DNA from 3 places in the Streptomyces vulcanius genome. Region 3 is predicted to be linked to each of the others. Evidence: predicted binding sites of a transcription regulator. Region 3 holds the regulator's gene; each other region holds the start of a gene.
The links. The regulator HrcA, encoded in region 3, represses chaperone genes, less so after heat shock. The targets are predictions, from matches to a motif close to TTNGCACTCNGNNNNNCNGAGTGCNAA.
Positions count from the first base shown of each region.

Region 1 (5,682 bases), on a different contig from region 3:
GCGATGACGGCCTCGGTGGTGAGGAAGAGCGCGGCGATGGACGCGGCGTTCTGCAGGGCAGAGCGCGTGACCTTCGCCGGGTCGATGATGCCTTCCTTGACCAGGTCGACGTACTCACCGGTCGCGGCGTTCAGGCCGTGTCCGGGGGTCAGGTTGCGCACCTTCTCCACCACGACACCGCCTTCGAGGCCGGCGTTGATGGCGATCTGCTTCAGCGGGGCCTCGAGCGCGATGCGCACGGCGTTGGCGCCGGTCGCCTCGTCACCTTCGAGGTCCAGCTTCTCGAAGACGGAGGACGCCTGGATGAGCGCGACGCCGCCACCGGCGACGATGCCCTCCTCGACGGCCGCCTTCGCGTTGCGGACGGCGTCCTCGATGCGGTGCTTGCGCTCCTTGAGCTCCACCTCGGTGGCGGCACCGGCCTTGATGACGGCCACGCCGCCCGCGAGCTTCGCCAGGCGCTCCTGGAGCTTCTCGCGGTCGTAGTCCGAGTCGCTGTTCTCGATCTCGGCGCGGATCTGGTTGACCCGGCCGGCGACCTGGTCCGAGGAGCCGGCACCGTCGACGATGGTGGTCTCGTCCTTGGTGATGACGACCTTGCGGGCCTTGCCCAGGAGGTCCAGGGTCGTGTTCTCGAGCTTGAGACCGACCTCCTCGGAGATGACCTCGCCGCCGGTGAGGATGGCGATGTCGTTCAGCATCGCCTTGCGGCGGTCGCCGAAGCCCGGGGCCTTGACCGCGACGGACTTGAAGGTGCCGCGGATCTTGTTGACGACCAGGGTCGACAGGGCCTCGCCCTCGACGTCCTCGGCGATGATCAGCAGCGGCTTGCCGCCCTGCATGACCTTCTCCAGGAGCGGGAGCAGGTCCTTGACGTTGGCGATCTTGGAGTTCGCGATCAGGATGTACGGGTCGTCGAGGACGGCCTCCATACGCTCCATGTCGGTCGCGAAGTAGGCCGAGATGTAGCCCTTGTCGAAGCGCATGCCCTCGGTGAGCTCGAGCTCCAGACCGAAGGTCTGCGACTCCTCGACGGTGATGACGCCTTCCTTGCCCACCTTGTCCATCGCCTCGGCGATGAGCTCGCCGATCTGGGTGTCGGCGGCGGAGATGGAGGCCGTGGAGGCGATCTGCTCCTTGGTCTCGACATCCTTCGCCTGCTCGAGCAGGGCACCGGAGACAGCCTCGACGGCCTTCTCGATACCGCGCTTGAGGGCCATGGGGTTGGCGCCGGCGGCTACGTTGCGCAGGCCCTCCTTGACCAGGGCCTGGGCGAGGACCGTCGCGGTGGTCGTACCGTCACCGGCGACGTCGTCCGTCTTCTTGGCGACTTCCTTGACCAGCTCGGCGCCGATCTTCTCGTACGGGTCCTCGAGCTCGATCTCCTTGGCGATGGAGACACCATCGTTGGTGATCGTGGGGGCGCCCCACTTCTTCTCGAGGACGACGTTGCGGCCCTTGGGGCCGAGCGTCACCTTCACGGCGTCCGCGAGCTGGTTCATGCCGCGCTCGAGGCCGCGCCGCGCCTCCTCGTCGAACGCGATGATCTTGGCCATGTGAAGTGGTCCCTCCAGGACTGGGGGTGATTCCTTCGGACCGCGCCCGCGCCCGCGACGGACGGCTCGCATGCCCCGTGGTTCCTTGCCCCACCTGGCCTGCGGGCCTCACCGACTCGGTCCTTCTTTGTCACTCTCACCTTCAGAGTGCTAACGCCAATGATTAGCACTCGGCATGGTCGAGTGCAAGCGCCTCTCACAGATGCGAGGCGCCGGGCGACCGGACCCGGGCATGCTGAAGGGCCCGTGCCCCGGGAGGCACGAGCCCTTCGGTGAAGAACAGAAGAACGACGCTGTCAGTCGGCGCGTGCTTCAGCCGGTCGCCAGCCGGACCATGTCCGCCTGCGGCCCCTTCTGGCCCTGCGAGATCTCGAAATCGACCCGCTGACCCTCTTCCAGGGTGCGGTAACCGTCCATCTGGATGGCGCTGTAGTGGACGAAAACATCCGCACCACCGTCGACCGCGATGAAGCCGTACCCCTTCTCCGCGTTGAACCATTTGACGGTGCCCTGAGCCATGCCTAACTCCCCTATTACTGGCCCTTGCACAGATCCACACTTCGCGGATCCGGGTCAGACCTCACCCCCCAGCTGGTTGGGGGCGTGCGCCGGAACGCGTCGACCGCGGCCGAATGTATCTGTCCAACTGCCGTCTGCAACAGGTCAGTCGGACGAGAATTCTGGACGCGCGGGATCCGGAATGTGGCGAGAATTCGCCTGAATTCAGGGCAAGTCGGGCCCCATAAAAGCCACAAATGCCGCGCATGAGACATGCACTTTGGCTACTTCTTGTCGGCTGTAAGGCAGAAATCAAAGGCGCCAGAACCGGGGTGCTGGACCGGGTTCCCCAACTGTACCTCGTTCAACCTCACTGAATTGCCCCCTCCGCTTCTCTCACGGAGGGGGCAATTCGATGAACGCTCGGTAATCACTGTTACCGACGGTTACTACCGGCGGGTAGTAATCCAGGGATCAGCCGCCCGCGACAGCCGGGATGATCGAGACGCCGGCGCCGTCCGGAGTCGCCGTGTCCAGTCCCTGCTCGAAGCGGACGTCGTCGTCGTTGACGTACACGTTGACGAACCGCCGCAGCTTGCCCTGGTCGTCCAGGACCCGGGCGGCGATGCCCGTGTGGTTCTTCTCCAGGTCGGCGATGACCTCGCCGAGGGTCGCGCCCTCGGCCGTCACCTCGGCCGCGCCGCCGGTGTAGGTGCGCAGGATGGTGGGGATGCGGACGTTGACGCTCATGATGCGAGGCCAGCCTCTCGGAAGGAGTCGAGGTTCGGGCGGATCGTCGCGGTGAGGCCGGTACCGGCCACCGCGTCCAGGGTCTTCAGGCCGTCGCCGGTGTTCAGGACGACCGTGGTCTTCGTCGGGTCCAGCAGACCGTTCTCGATCAACTTGCGAGTGACCCCCACGGTTACCCCGCCGGCGGTCTCGGCGAAGATGCCCTCCGTCCGGGCGAGCAGCTTGATCGCGTCGACGATCTGCTCGTCCGTGACGTCCTCCACGGCCCCGCCCGTGCGCCGCGCGATGTCGAGCACGTACGGACCGTCCGCCGGGTTGCCGATGGCCAGGGACTTGGCGATGGTGTTCGGCTTCTGCGGGCGGACCACGTCGTGCCCCGCCTTGTACGCGACGGACACCGGGGAGCACCCCTCCGCCTGCGCGCCGAAGATCTTGTACGGCCGGTCCTCGACCAGCCCGAGCTTGATCAGCTCCTGCAGACCCTTGTCGATCTTCGTGAGCTGGGAGCCGGAGGCGATCGGCACGACCAGCTGGTCCGGGATCCGCCAGCCGAGCTGCTCGCAGATCTCGTACGCCAGGGTCTTGGACCCCTCCGCGTAGTACGGCCGCAGGTTGACGTTGACGAAGCCCCAGCCCTCGCCCGCCGAGTCGCCGATGAGCTCGGAGCAGAAGCGGTTGACGTCGTCGTAGTTGCCCTCGATGCCGACGAGTTCACCGCCGTAGACGGCGGCCATGACGACCTTGCCCTGCTCCAGGTCGTGCGGGATGAACACGCAGGAGCGGAAGCCGGCCCGGGCGGCGGCGGCGCCGACCGCGCCGGCGAGGTTGCCGGTCGAGGAGCACGACAGCGTCGTGAACCCGAACGCGCGGGCGGCCTCGATGGCCTGGGCGACGACCCGGTCCTTGAAGGAGTGGGTCGGGTTGCCGGAGTCGTCCTTCACGAAGAGCTTGCCGGAGTCGACGCCGAGTTCACGGGCGAGGTTGTCGGCCTTGACGAGCTGGGTCCAGCCGGGGTTGATGTTGGGCTTGTCCGCCACGTCCGCCGGGACGGGCAGCAGCGGCGCGTAACGCCAGATGTTCGCGGGTCCCGCCTCGATGCGCTTGCGGAGCTCCTCCGTTTCGTAGGCGGAGAAGTCGTACGCGATCTCAAGGGGGCCGAAACACTCCTCGCAGGCGAAGAGGGGCCCGAGGGGGACGCGGTGCCCGCACTCCCGGCAGCTCAGCGCCGCGGCGGGACCAAGGTCGACGGTCTTCGTGGAGTCGGTTGCAACAGTCTGCGCAGCCATGTGAGGGGAGGCCCTTTCTCCTCATCTTCCTCACGACGCACCTCGCCGTGAGACGGATTTGGCACCTTCCCGAGCCGGGAGCCTCACCACATCTACGTGGTCAGACCGGCTGGAGGGTTGCCGGGGCTTCATCGGGCCGTGTCCCTCTGCCCCTCTGGATGAGCGGTATGAAGTTGTTGATCTCATTGAACGCTGAACGACCCCGGACATGCGATGGTCATCCGCGTTGTTCAAGACTGTAACCGAAGGCCACCACAGTTGAGATAGTCGTCCGAACCGCGAGATGTACACGCGTTGTACCGCGAGATGTGAGGAGCCGCAGACTGTGCTGGAAGAAGCCGAGCGCTGGCTGACGACCCGCTCCTGGTCCCTGACCGACCGCCCGCTGCACCGGATACTCGCCGCCAAGCGCGCCACGGGCCAGTCGGTGTCCGTCGTGCTGCCCGCGCTGAACGAGGAGGAGACGGTCGGTGACATCGTCGCCGTCATCCGTCACGACCTCATGCAGCAGGTACCGCTGGTCGACGAGCTGATCGTCGTCGACTCCGGGTCGACCGACCGTACGGCCGCGGTCGCGGCGGCGGCCGGGGCCCGGGTCGTCCACCGCGACACGATCCTGCCCCGCCTCCCGGCCGTGCCCGGCAAGGGCGAGGTGCTGTGGCGCTCCCTGCTCGTCACGCGCGGGGACATCGTCTGCTTCATCGACGCCGATCTGCGGGAGTTCTCCTCGGACTTCGTCTCGGGCATCGTCGGCCCGCTGCTCACCGACCCGGGCGTGGCCCTCGTCAAGGGCATGTACGACCGTCCGCTCGCCGGCGCGGCGGGCCAGGGCGGCCGGGTCACCGAGCTGATGGCCCGCCCGCTGCTCAACATGCACTGGCCGCAGCTGGCCGGCTTCGTGCAGCCGCTGGGCGGCGAGTACGCGGCCCGCCGCAGCCTGCTGGAGCAGCTGCCGTTCCCGGTCGGGTACGGCGTGGAGCTGGGGATGCTGGTCGACGCGCTGCACCTGGTGGGGCTGAACGCCCTCGCCCAGGTCGACGTCGGTGTGCGCAAGCACCGCCACCAGGACGGACAGGCGCTCGGCCGGATGGCCGCGGCGATCTACCGCACCGCCCAGCTCCGGCTGGCCCGCGGCCATCTCGTCCGCCCCGCCCTCACCCAGTTCGAACGCGGCTCGGACGGCTTCGAGCCGCGCACCTACTCGGTGGACACGGAGGAACGGCCGCCGATGGCGGAGATCGCGGAGTACGCGTCGCGCAAGGTCGCGTAACACGGTGAACGGGCCGTATACGGGCCCTCCACACACCGCGACCGTACGTTTGAGCGTTTCCGGACCGGGCTAGGTTGAGGGCTATGGCTACCACCGGTGGAGCTGCTCAGGTGCTGGTCGCGTCGAACCGCGGCCCGGTCTCGTACGAGGTGCGGGAGGACGGCTCGCTGCGCGCGAAACGCGGCGGCGGCGGGCTGGTCTCCGGCCTGTCGGCGATCGGACCGGACGCGGGCGCCCTCTGGGTCTGCTCGGCGCTGTCCGACGGCGACCGGGAGGCGGTCCGGCGCGGGGTCGGCGAGGAGGGCGTGCGCATGCTGCCCAT
Region 1 covers NZ_JBHSFK010000038.1:68,235-73,916, forward strand. The annotation lists gene groL (chaperonin GroEL) at 1-1,556, opposite strand, end outside; gene ACFPIH_RS41745 (cold-shock protein) at 1,869-2,075, opposite strand; gene ACFPIH_RS41750 (MoaD/ThiS family protein) at 2,529-2,804, opposite strand; gene thrC (threonine synthase) at 2,801-4,090, opposite strand; SAM riboswitch class I at 4,109-4,255, opposite strand; gene ACFPIH_RS41760 (glucosyl-3-phosphoglycerate synthase) at 4,416-5,360, shown strand; gene ACFPIH_RS41765 (alpha,alpha-trehalose-phosphate synthase (UDP-forming)) at 5,444-5,682, shown strand, end outside.
Region 1: a site for HrcA is predicted at 1,720-1,746, ahead of groL (chaperonin GroEL). Genes of this name have one in related genera too.

Region 2 (5,682 bases), on a different contig from region 3:
GCGGTGACACCCAGCTCCTTCATCCGCCCGGCCCGGTACGCGGCGACACTCGCGCGCGTCGACTGCTCGACCCCGTTGGGCGTGAAGAACATCCGCCGCGCGTCCTCGGCACCGAACTTCGCCTCCGCCCGCTGCCGCAGCCGGGCCTGGCCGAGCGCCGCCGACACCAGTCCGGCGGGATGGTCGCGGCGCAGCCGCGTGGCGACGGCGAGTTCGTCGGCGGGGGCGGTACCGCGCACGGCGTCGAGGAGGGCGCGGCCCTCGGGGGTGAGGAGCGGAGCGAGGTCGTTCACCGGGTTCACCGGGTCATTGTGGGCCAGTCGGTGGATGACGTGCTTCCGGTGGCGGTGTCGGGCGGGGGCGGCGGGGGTGGGCTGGGAGGATCCGGCGCCATGGGATCCGTCGTACAAAATGACAACAATGGCGCATTTCCTGCCGCGTCTGGAGCTCGTGGGGTTGTCGCGCTGCTGGCGCTGGCGGCGATCGTTTCGGGGTGCGCGCAGGGCGGGGCCTCGGGTGGGGGAGCGGAGAGCGGGGTCGCGGGGGGCACTCCGGCGCCCGGCCAGCAGGTCGCCGACCCGGCCGCGCTCCCGGCGCACGCCCTGAGCTTGTACGCCGCCCATCTGCGTGCCGAGGCCCTCGCGCGGGCCGCCGCGGCGAGGCACTGGGGCCTGCGGGAGGTCCCGCTGGCCGCGCCCCTCCCGCCCGTGAGGAAGCCGAGGATCACCACCCGGGAGGGCTTCGAGGTCGAGGACCACGAGGAGTTGGACCTCCCCCCGCTCTTCACCACGGTCCCGACCAGGCAGAAGGTCGTCTTCCTCACCATCGACGACGGCGCCGAGAAGGACCCGGCGTTCCTGAAGATGATGAAGGAACTGCGGATCCCCTACACGGCCTTCCTCAGTGACTACGTCGTCAAGGACGACTACGCCTACTTCAGGAAGATGCAGAAGTTCGGCGTGACGCTGAACAACCACACCCTCCACCACCCCTACCTGCCGGCCCTCTCCTACACCCGCCAGAAGCGCGAGATCTGCGGCATGCAGAGGGTGCTGCGCGAGCAGTACGGCAGACGGCCCGCCCTCTTCCGGCCCCCCTTCGGCAACTACGACCGCGACACGCTGGTCGCCGCGAAGACCTGCGGGGTGAAGTACGTCCCACTCTGGAACGAGGAGGTCTTCGTCGACCACTGGGAGTACCGAGAGGGGGACCAGGACCTCCACCCCGGCGACATCGTCCTGAGCCACTTCCGGGGCCGGGGCGAATGGAAGGGCACCATGCCCGACATGGTCCGCCGGTTCCTGAACAAGGTCACGGAGAAGGGATACGCGGTGGCACGCCTGGAGGACTACCTGTGAGGACACGGGCGCCGGCCGCCCTGGCCGCCCTGCTGGCCCTGACGGCCACGACCCTGACCGGCTGCGCCCAGTCCGTCGACCCGATCGAACGCCTGGGCAGGAAGACGGCGGAACGGGTCCATCCGGGGGTTCGCGGGGAGGCCCCCGTTGGCGGCGGCGATCGCGGGGCCGTCGGTGGCGGTGATCGCGGGCCGGATGGCGGGGGCGGGGCTCTCGGTGGCGGTCGCGGAGGGGATGGCGGCGGGGCGGGGAGCGGTGGCGGCAGTGGCGGGGCCGGTGGTGATGGCGGTGGCGGTGGGGCTGGTGGCGGTGGTGGGACTGGCGGCAGCGGGGCGAGCGGCGGTGCCGATGGTGGCGGGGCCAGCGGTGACAAGGCCGGCGGCGGTGGTGGCGGCGGGCGGGAGAGCGGCGGGGTCGGCAGCGGGGCTGTCGGCGGTGGGGTGGGCAGCGGTGGCGATGGCGGCGGGGCAGACGGTGGCAAGGGCGGCCCTGGTGGCAGCGATGGTGGGGCCGGTGGGCGTGGGGCCGGAGCCGGAGCCGGAGCCGGTGCCGGGCGTGGGCCCGGGGGTGCCGGTGTCGGTGCCGGGCGTGGGCCCGGGGGTGCCGGTGTCGGTCTCGGGGGTGCCGGTCTCCCGCCCGTAGTCGATCACATCCCCACCCGCGACCCCGTCGTCTTCCTCACCTACGACGACGGCGCCGAACGCGACCCCCGCTTCATCACCCTGGTCCGCGAACGGCGCCTCCCGGTCACCATGTTTCTCACGGACAGCGTGGTCGGCCCCGGCTACGCCCACTTCGCGCGTCTGCGGTCCGTGGGCGCGACCCTCCAGAACCACACCCTCGACCACGCGGCCCTGCGCGGTCTGCCCTACGCCGGCCAGCGCGCCGAGATCTGCGGCCAGCAGGAGAAGCTGCGGTCCCGCTTCGGCCTGCGCCCCCGTCTGTTCCGCCCGCCCTACGGCACGTACGACACGACCACCCTGCGCGCGGCGGCCGACTGCGGCATCACGGCCCTCGTCCTCTGGCGCGCCGCCATGGGCCCGGCCGACCTCACGTACACCCACGGCGCCCACCGCCTGCGCCCCGGAGACATCATCGCCGTCGACCCGGACGAGACGGCGGGCCCGAGCCTGACGGAACGGACGACGCGCCTGCTGCGGTGGCTCGGCGAACAGGGCCTGAAGGCGGGCCGCCTGGAGGACTACCTCTAGGGGCACCACATCCAGCCCGTCCGGCGTTTGCGGACAAGGCCCGTTCAGGGCCGAAAGCGGGGGCGCGGGGGCGGCAGCCCCCGGTGACGGCCACACCGACACCGGCCACCGAAAACCCGCCACGCCCCGCAGGGATTGGCACTCCGCTTGACCGAGTGCTAATCGCGGTCATAGTCTCGGCTCTGGCACTCGGCAGTTGAGAGTGCCAACACAGCGACGGGCAGGTCCGGCACCCGCGACGACGGATCCACCTGGTCGCCACCTCAGACAGTTAACCCCGTGAGATCTCCGAAGGGGGAGGTCGGATCGTGACGACCGCCAGCACCAAGGTTGCCATCAAGCCGCTCGAGGACCGCATTGTGGTCCAGCCGCTCGACGCCGAGCAGACCACGGCCTCTGGCCTGGTCATCCCGGACACCGCGAAGGAGAAGCCCCAGGAGGGGGCTGTCCTCGCCGTGGGCCCGGGCCGTTTCGAGAACGGCGAGCGCCTGCCGCTCGACGTCCAGGTCGGTGACATCGTCCTGTACAGCAAGTACGGCGGCACCGAGGTGAAGTACAACGGCGAGGAGTACCTCGTCCTCTCGGCTCGCGACGTGCTCGCGATCATCGAGAAGTAATTCACCGGCTTCACCCAGTTTTGCAGTGAACTGCGCTCCTGGCCCCCGCGACTTTGTGAAGCCGGGCGCTGGGAGCGCAGTTCGTTTCTCCCAAGCTTTCGAGAGGGCTGAACCGCTCCCATGGCGAAGATCCTGAAGTTCGACGAGGACGCCCGTCGCGCCCTCGAGCGCGGCGTCAACAAGCTGGCCGACACGGTCAAGGTGACGATCGGCCCCAGGGGCCGCAACGTCGTCATCGACAAGAAGTTCGGCGCCCCGACCATCACCAACGACGGCGTCACCATCGCCCGCGAGGTCGAGCTCGACGACCCGTACGAGAACCTCGGCGCGCAGCTGGTGAAGGAGGTGGCGACCAAGACCAACGACATCGCGGGCGACGGCACCACCACCGCCACGGTCCTGGCCCAGGCGCTCGTCCGCGAGGGCCTGCGCAACGTCGCCGCCGGCGCCTCCCCGGCCGCCCTGAAGAAGGGCATCGACGCCGCGGTGAAGGCCGTCTCCGACGAGCTGCTCGCCTCGGCCCGTCCGATCGACGACAAGGCCGACATCGCGGCCGTCGCCGCGCTGTCCGCCCAGGACCAGCAGGTCGGCGAGCTCATCGCCGAGGCGATGGACAAGGTCGGCAAGGACGGTGTCATCACCGTCGAGGAGTCCAACACCTTCGGTCTGGAGCTGGACTTCACCGAGGGCATGGCCTTCGACAAGGGCTACCTGTCACCGTACTTCGTGACGGACCAGGAGCGCATGGAGGCCGTCCTCGAGGACCCCTACATCCTCATCAACCAGGGCAAGATCTCCTCCATCGCCGACCTGCTGCCGCTGCTGGAGAAGGTCATCCAGACCAACTCCTCGAAGCCGCTGCTGATCATCGCCGAGGACCTCGAGGGCGAGGCGCTCTCCACCCTCGTCGTGAACAAGATCCGCGGCACCTTCAACGCGGTCGCCGTCAAGGCCCCCGGCTTCGGTGACCGCCGCAAGGCGATGCTCCAGGACATGGCGGCGCTGACCGGCGCCGAGGTCATCTCCGAGGAGGTCGGCCTCAAGCTCGACCAGGTCGGCATCGACGTACTCGGCTCCGCCCGCCGCGTCACCGTCACCAAGGACGACACCACGATCGTCGACGGCGCCGGCGACTCCGGGGCCGTCCAGGGCCGCATCGCTCAGATCAAGGCCGAGATCGAGAACACGGACTCCGACTGGGACCGCGAGAAGCTCCAGGAGCGCCTCGCGAAGCTGGCCGGCGGCGTGTGCGTGATCAAGGTCGGCGCCGCCACCGAGGTGGAGCTGAAGGAGAAGAAGCACCGCCTGGAGGACGCCATCTCCGCGACCCGCGCCGCGGTCGAGGAGGGCATCGTCTCCGGTGGTGGCTCCGCGCTGGTCCACGCCGCCAAGGTCCTCGAGGGCAACCTCGACAAGACCGGCGACGAGGCCACCGGTGTCGCGGTCGTCCGCCGCGCCGTCGTGGAGCCGCTGCGCTGGATCGCCGAGAACGCCGGCCTGGAGGGCTACGTCATCACCTCCAAGGTCGCCGAGCTCGACAAGGGCCAGGGCTTCAACGCCGCCACCGGCGAGTACGGCGACCTGGTCAAGGCCGGCGTCATCGACCCGGTCAAGGTCACCCGCTCCGCCCTGGAGAACGCCGCCTCCATCGCCTCCCTCCTCCTGACGACCGAGACCCTCGTCGTCGAGAAGAAGGAAGAGGAAGAGCCGGCCGCCGGCGGCCACAGCCACGGCCACGCCCACTGAGGCACCCCGCTCGAAGAAGCCCCCGCTCCGTGACGACGGAACGGGGGCTTCTCCCTTCGCGGGCGGTATCTGCGGCTCTCAGGTCTCCAGGGTGTCCAGCGCTCCCAGCTGGGCCATCAGGCCGAGGCGGTCGTTCTGCCACCAGCCCTCGGCGATCTTTCCGTGGCCGTCGATACGGAAGACTGTCGTCCCCGTCATGGTGACCTGTCTGCCGGTGGCCGGGAGGCCCATGAACTCGCCGTTGTGCGTGCCGCGCATCGTCCACCGGGTGCACACGCGGTCGTCCTGGGAGATCTGGTCCTCGATGTCGAAGGCGAAGTCGAAGCCGCTCCGCCACATGCCGACCTCCCGCCGCATCGCATCCATGCCGATGGTGTCCTGCTCGTTGGACGGATCGTGGTCGTGGTAGTCCTCGGCGAGCAGCCCGTCGAGCGGGGGCAGCTCACCGCGCATGGCCACCGTCTCGAAGAACCGCCGCGCGGTCGCCGCGGACAGCTTCTCGTCCCGTACGACGTCCAGATCCATGAACGTCGGCATCTCGTCGCACAGGGCCACCAGCTCCCGGAAGACCTTGTCGGTCTCCGGCAGGTTCGAGTTCCGCATCGCCTCCTCGTACGACGGGAACTCCACGATCTCGACGAAGTGCGACGCGTCGGAGCGGTCCTTGCCGACCACCGCGTGCGTCGCCGTCCGCTTTCCTCTGGTCTGTTCGACCCATGTGTCCATCAGCCGGTCCATCTCGTCGAACCG
Region 2 covers NZ_JBHSFK010000018.1:147,840-153,521, forward strand. The annotation lists gene ACFPIH_RS26985 (THUMP-like domain-containing protein) at 1-293, opposite strand, end outside; gene ACFPIH_RS26990 (polysaccharide deacetylase family protein) at 393-1,358, shown strand; gene ACFPIH_RS26995 (polysaccharide deacetylase family protein) at 1,799-2,569, shown strand; gene groES (co-chaperone GroES) at 2,878-3,186, shown strand; gene groL (chaperonin GroEL) at 3,307-4,932, shown strand; gene ACFPIH_RS27010 (ester cyclase) at 5,011-5,682, opposite strand, start outside.
Region 2: a site for HrcA is predicted at 2,705-2,731, ahead of groES (co-chaperone GroES). Genes of this name have one in related genera too.

Region 3 (5,682 bases):
CCTCCGCGCCGGCGGCTTCAACCGCGTCTCCTTCGGCATGCAGAGCGCCCGGCAGCACGTGCTGAAGGTGCTCGACCGCACGCACACCCCCGGCCGCCCGGAGGCGTGCGTGGCGGAGGCGCGGGCCGCGGGCTTCGCACACGTCAACCTCGACCTGATCTACGGCACCCCGGGCGAGTCGGACGACGACTGGCGGGCGTCCCTGGACGCGGCGCTGGGCGCGGGCCCGGACCACATCTCGGCCTACGCCCTGATCGTCGAGGAGGGCACCCAGCTCGCCCGCCGCATCCGCCGGGGCGAGGTCCCCATGACCGACGACGACGTCCACGCGGACCGCTATCTGATCGCCGACGAGGTCATGTCGGCCGCCGGGTACGACTGGTACGAGGTCTCCAACTGGGCCACCTCCGCCGCCGGCCGCTGCCTCCACAACGAGCTGTACTGGCGCGGCGCCGACTGGTGGGGCGCGGGCCCCGGCGCCCACTCCCACGTCGGCGGCGTGCGCTGGTGGAACGTGAAGCACCCGGGGGCGTACGCGGCGGCACTGGCCGCCGGGCGCTCACCGGGCGCGGGGCGTGAGCTCCTGTCGGACGAGGACCGGCGGGTCGAGCGGATCCTGCTGGAGCTGCGGCTGCGGGAGGGGGTGCCGCTGTCGCTGCTGCGGGAGGAGGGGCTGGCGGCTTCCCGGCGGGCGCGGGGGGAGGGGCTGCTGGAGGACGGGCCGTACGACGAGGGCCGCGCCGTGCTCACCCTGCGGGGGCGGCTGCTGGCGGACGCGGTGGTGCGGGACCTGGTGGACTAGGCACCCGGTGCCGGGGCTGGGCGGGGGTTCGTTTCGCTTGCCCGCGCTTGCGGGGTGCCGCCTGCGCCCACCCGTGCCGCCTGGGGGTCCCCCCAGGCCCTTGAGGCACTGGGGGAGGCACGATTGCCCGCAGTTACGCGGGTGCTGTCACGAAGTCGATCAGTTCCTCGACCCTGCCCAGCAGCTCCGGTTCCAGGTCTTTGTAGGAGTTCACCCGTTTCAGGATCGCCTGCCACACCGCCCCGGTGTTCTCCGAGGGCCAGCCCAGGGCCCGGCACACGCCGGTCTTCCAGTCCTGGCCGTGCGGGACGCGCGGCCAGCCGGGGATGCCCAGGGACGACGGCTTCACCGCCTCCCAGATGTCGATGTACGGGTGCCCGACCACCAGGGCGTGCTCACTCGTGACCGACCGCGCGATGCGCCACTCCTTCGTGCCGGGGACCAGGTGGTCCACCAGGACGCCCAGGCGGGCGTCCGGACCGGGGGCGAACTCGGCGACGATCGACGGCAGGTCGTCCACGCCCTCCAGGTACTCCACGACCACGCCCTCGACGCGCAGGTCGTCGCCCCAGACCTTCTCGACCAGCTCGGCGTCGTGCCGGCCCTCGACGTAGATCCGCCCGGCGCGGGCCACACGCGCGCGTGCGCCGGGGACGGCGACCGAACCGGAGGCGGTGCGGGCGGGTCGTACGGGCGGTCCTGAAGTCGGTCTGACGAGGGTCACCACGCGGCCCTCCAGCAGGAAACCCCTCGGCTCCAGCGGGAACACCCGGTGCTTGCCGAAGCGGTCCTCCAGGGTGACCGTGCCCGCCTCGCAGCGGATCACCGCGCCGCAGAAACCGGTGCCGGGCTCCTCCACCACCAGGCCGGGCTCCGCCTCGACCTCGGGGACGGGCTTCGGCTTCTTCCAGGGAGGGGTCAGGTCGGCGGAGTACTGGCGCATTCGGATGACGATAGGAGAAGCGTCCGCCCGGTCAGAGCGACACGCCGAAACGCGTCGCGAGCGCGTCCCGCTGGGCCCGTACGAACGCCGCGTCGACGACCGCTCCGTGGCCGGGGACGTACAGCGCGTCCTCGCCGCCCAGGGCCAGCAGTCGGTCGAGGGCGGCCGGCCAGCGGGAGGGTACGGCGTCCGGGCCGGCCTGGGGTGCGCCGGACTCCTCGACCAGGTCGCCGCAGAAGACCACCGGCGGCGGGCCGGAGACCAGAACCGCCAGGTCGTGCGCCGTGTGGCCGGGGCCGACGTTCGCCAGCCGCACCTGTCGGCCGCCGCCCAGGTCGAGGGGCCACTCGCCGGGGACGAGACGGTGCGGGCGGACCAGGGCGGCCTCGGCCGCCGTCGCCTCCGGCAGACCGTTGCGGACCGCGTCCGCGCGGAGTTCCGCCGTGGACACCGACTCCAGCCCCGCCGCACCGAGGATCACCGCCTCCGGGAACGCCGCGGCGCCGAACACATGGTCGAAGTGGGCATGGGTGAGAGCGAGATGGGTCACACGGCCGCCGGACAGCTCCTCGGCCTGCGCACGTAGCCGCGCGCCCTCCGCCGGGCTCGACCCGGCGTCCACCATCAGCACCGCGTCCGCCCCCACGGCCAGCCCGACCGTGCAGTCCCAGCCGGGCAGCCGCACCCGCCCGACCCCGTCCGCGACCCGCTCCCACCCCAGCTCTTCCCAAGTCACCGTCATACCGCGACGCTAGCTGTACGACCCCACGCGGTTGGTCTACCTTGCCCGGGGTGTACCCCACGGCCGTACACTGGGCCGGGGAACGCTGGCACTCGGAACTGAAGAGTGCCAGGGGAGGCACCCAGGGGACTGGGGGGACGACTTCTGGAGGTGTGCGCGGATGCTGAGCGAACGCAGGCTGCAGGTGCTGCGCGCCATCGTCCAGGACTATGTCGGTACCGAGGAACCCGTGGGGTCGAAGGCCCTCACCGAGCGGCACAACCTCGGTGTCTCCCCGGCGACGGTCCGTAACGACATGGCCGCCCTGGAGGACGAGGGGTTCATCGCCCAGCCGCACACCAGCGCCGGGCGCATCCCCACCGACAAGGGCTACCGGCTGTTCGTCGACAAGCTGGCCGGAGTCAAGCCGATGACCGCGCCCGAGCGGCGCGCCATCCAGAACTTCCTCGACGGCGCCGTCGACCTCGACGACGTGGTGGCGCGGACGGTACGGCTGCTGGCGCAGCTCACACGGCAGGTCGCCGTCGTGCAGTATCCGTCGCTGACCCGGTCCACCGTGCGGCACGTGGAGCTGTTGTCGCTCGCGCCCGCCCGGCTGATGCTCGTGCTGATCACGGACACCGGGCGGGTCGAGCAGCGGCTGGTGGACTGCCCAGCGCCCTTCGGGGAGGCCTCTCTGGCGGATCTACGCGCGCGGCTCAACAGCCGGGTCGCGGGCCGCCGGTTCAGTGATGTGCCGCGTCTGGTGGAGGATCTGCCGGACGCCTTCGAGGCCGAGGACCGCGGCACGGTCTCGACGGTGCTCTCCACCCTCCTGGAGACCCTCGTCGAGGAGAACGAGGAGCGGCTGATGATCGGCGGCACCGCCAATCTGACCCGCTTCGGACATGACTTTCCCCTCACCATCCGGCCCGTCCTGGAGGCCCTGGAGGAGCATGTCGTCCTCCTCAAACTCCTTGGTGAGGCGGGTGATTCGGGCATGACCGTACGCATCGGTCACGAGAACGCCTATGAGGGACTCAACTCCACTTCCGTGGTGTCGGTCGGTTACGGTTCGGGCGGCGAGGCAGTCGCCAAGCTCGGCGTGGTCGGACCGACCCGCATGGATTACCCGGGAACGATGGGAGCGGTACGAGCGGTGGCACGGTACGTCGGACAGATCCTGGCGGAGTCGTAAGTGGCCACGGACTACTACGCCGTTCTCGGCGTGCGCCGCGACGCGTCGCAGGATGAGATCAAGAAGGCGTTCCGTCGGCTCGCACGCGAGCTGCACCCGGACGTCAACCCGGATCCGAAGACCCAGGAGCGGTTCAAGGAGATCAACGCCGCTTACGAGGTGCTGTCGGACCCGCAGAAGAAGCAGGTCTACGACCTCGGCGGCGACCCCCTCTCGCAGGCGGGCGGCGGTGGCGCGGGCGGTTTCGGGGCCGGTGGCTTCGGCAACTTCTCCGACATCATGGACGCGTTCTTCGGTACGGCGTCCCAGCGTGGCCCGCGCTCGCGCACCCGGCGCGGCCAGGACGCGATGATCCGGCTGGAGGTGGACCTGGAAGAGGCTGCCTTCGGCACGACCAAGGACATCCAGGTCGACACCGCGATCGTCTGCACCACCTGCAGTGGCGAGGGCGCGGCGCCGGGCACCTCCGCCCAGACCTGCGACATGTGCCGCGGCCGTGGCGAGGTGTCCCAGGTGACCCGGTCCTTCCTGGGCCAGGTCATGACCTCCCGCCCCTGCCCGCAGTGCCAGGGCTTCGGCACCGTCGTTCCCTCGCCGTGCCCCGAGTGCGCGGGCGACGGCCGGGTCCGTTCCCGCCGCACGCTCACCGTCAAGATCCCGGCGGGTGTCGACAACGGCACGCGGATCCAGCTCGCGGGCGAGGGCGAGGTCGGCCCCGGCGGCGGTCCCGCCGGTGACCTGTACGTCGAGATCCACGAGCTGCCGCACGCGATGTTCCAGCGGCGCGGTGACGACCTGCACTGCACGGTCACCCTCCCGATGACCGCGGCCTCCCTCGGCACCAAGGTGCCGTTGGAGACGCTGGACGGCCTGGAGGAGGTCGACATCCGGCCCGGCACCCAGTCCGGCCAGTCGATCCCGCTGCACGGGCGGGGTGTCACGCATCTGCGCGGCGGCGGGCGCGGCGACCTCATCGTCCACGTCGAGGTCCAGACCCCGAGCAAGCTGGATCCGGAGCAGGAGCGACTGCTGCGCGAGCTGGCGAAACTACGCGGCGAGGAACGGCCCCTGGGCCAGTTCCAGCCGGGTCAGCAGGGGTTGTTCTCGCGGCTGAAGGATGCCTTTAACGGTCGCTGACCGTGAAAACCCTTGTGAGGGCCGGATTCGGACTTGTTCGGAGGACGTGACAACATGCCGTCATGTCCTCCGTGCTGACCGGTCTCTGCCCCCATCCGATCGTGCAGGCGCCCATGGCGGGCGGTGTCTCCGTGCCGCAGCTCGCCGCCGCCGTGTCCGAGGCAGGCGGGCTGGGGTTCCTCGCCGCCGGGTACAAGACGGCCGACGGCATGTACCAGGAGATCAAACAGCTCCGCGGGCTCACGAGCCGTCCCTTCGGCGTGAACCTCTTCCTCCCGCAGCCGGAGTATGCCGAGACCGGCGCCGTCCAGGTCTACGCCGAGCAGCTCGCCGGCGAGGTCTCCTGGTACGAGACCGAGCTCGGCGACCCGGACAGCGGCCGTGACGACGGCTACGACGCCAAGCTCGCCGTCCTCCTCGACGACCCGGTGGCCGTGGCCTCCTTCCACTTCGGCGTGCCGAGCGGTGAGGCGCTTCAGTCCCTGCGCCGGGCCGGCACCCTCACCCTGGTCACCGTGACCTCCGCCGAGGAGGCGCTCGCCGTGGAGCAGGCCGGTGCGGACGCGGTGATCGTGCAGGGCGTGGAGGCCGGCGGCCACCAGGGCACCCACAAGGACCTCCCCGAGAACGACGGCTGCGGCACCGGCCTGCTCTCCCTCCTCGCCCAGGTCCGCGAGGCCGTACGGCTGCCGATCGTCGCCGCCGGCGGCATCATGCGTGGCAGCCAGATCGCCGCGGTCCTCGCGGCCGGCGCGAGCGCGGCCCAGCTGGGCACCGCGTTCCTCGCCACACCCGAGTCGGGCGCGCACGCTGCGCACAAGCGGGCGCTCACCGACCCGCTGTTCGTGCGCACCGAGCTGACCCGCGCCTTCTCCGGCCGC
Region 3 covers NZ_JBHSFK010000019.1:171,674-177,355, forward strand. The annotation lists gene hemW (radical SAM family heme chaperone HemW) at 1-802, shown strand, start outside; gene ACFPIH_RS27985 (DUF3097 domain-containing protein) at 936-1,745, opposite strand; gene ACFPIH_RS27990 (MBL fold metallo-hydrolase) at 1,777-2,487, opposite strand; gene hrcA (heat-inducible transcriptional repressor HrcA) at 2,648-3,664, shown strand; gene dnaJ (molecular chaperone DnaJ) at 3,665-4,801, shown strand; gene ACFPIH_RS28005 (nitronate monooxygenase) at 4,864-5,682, shown strand, end outside.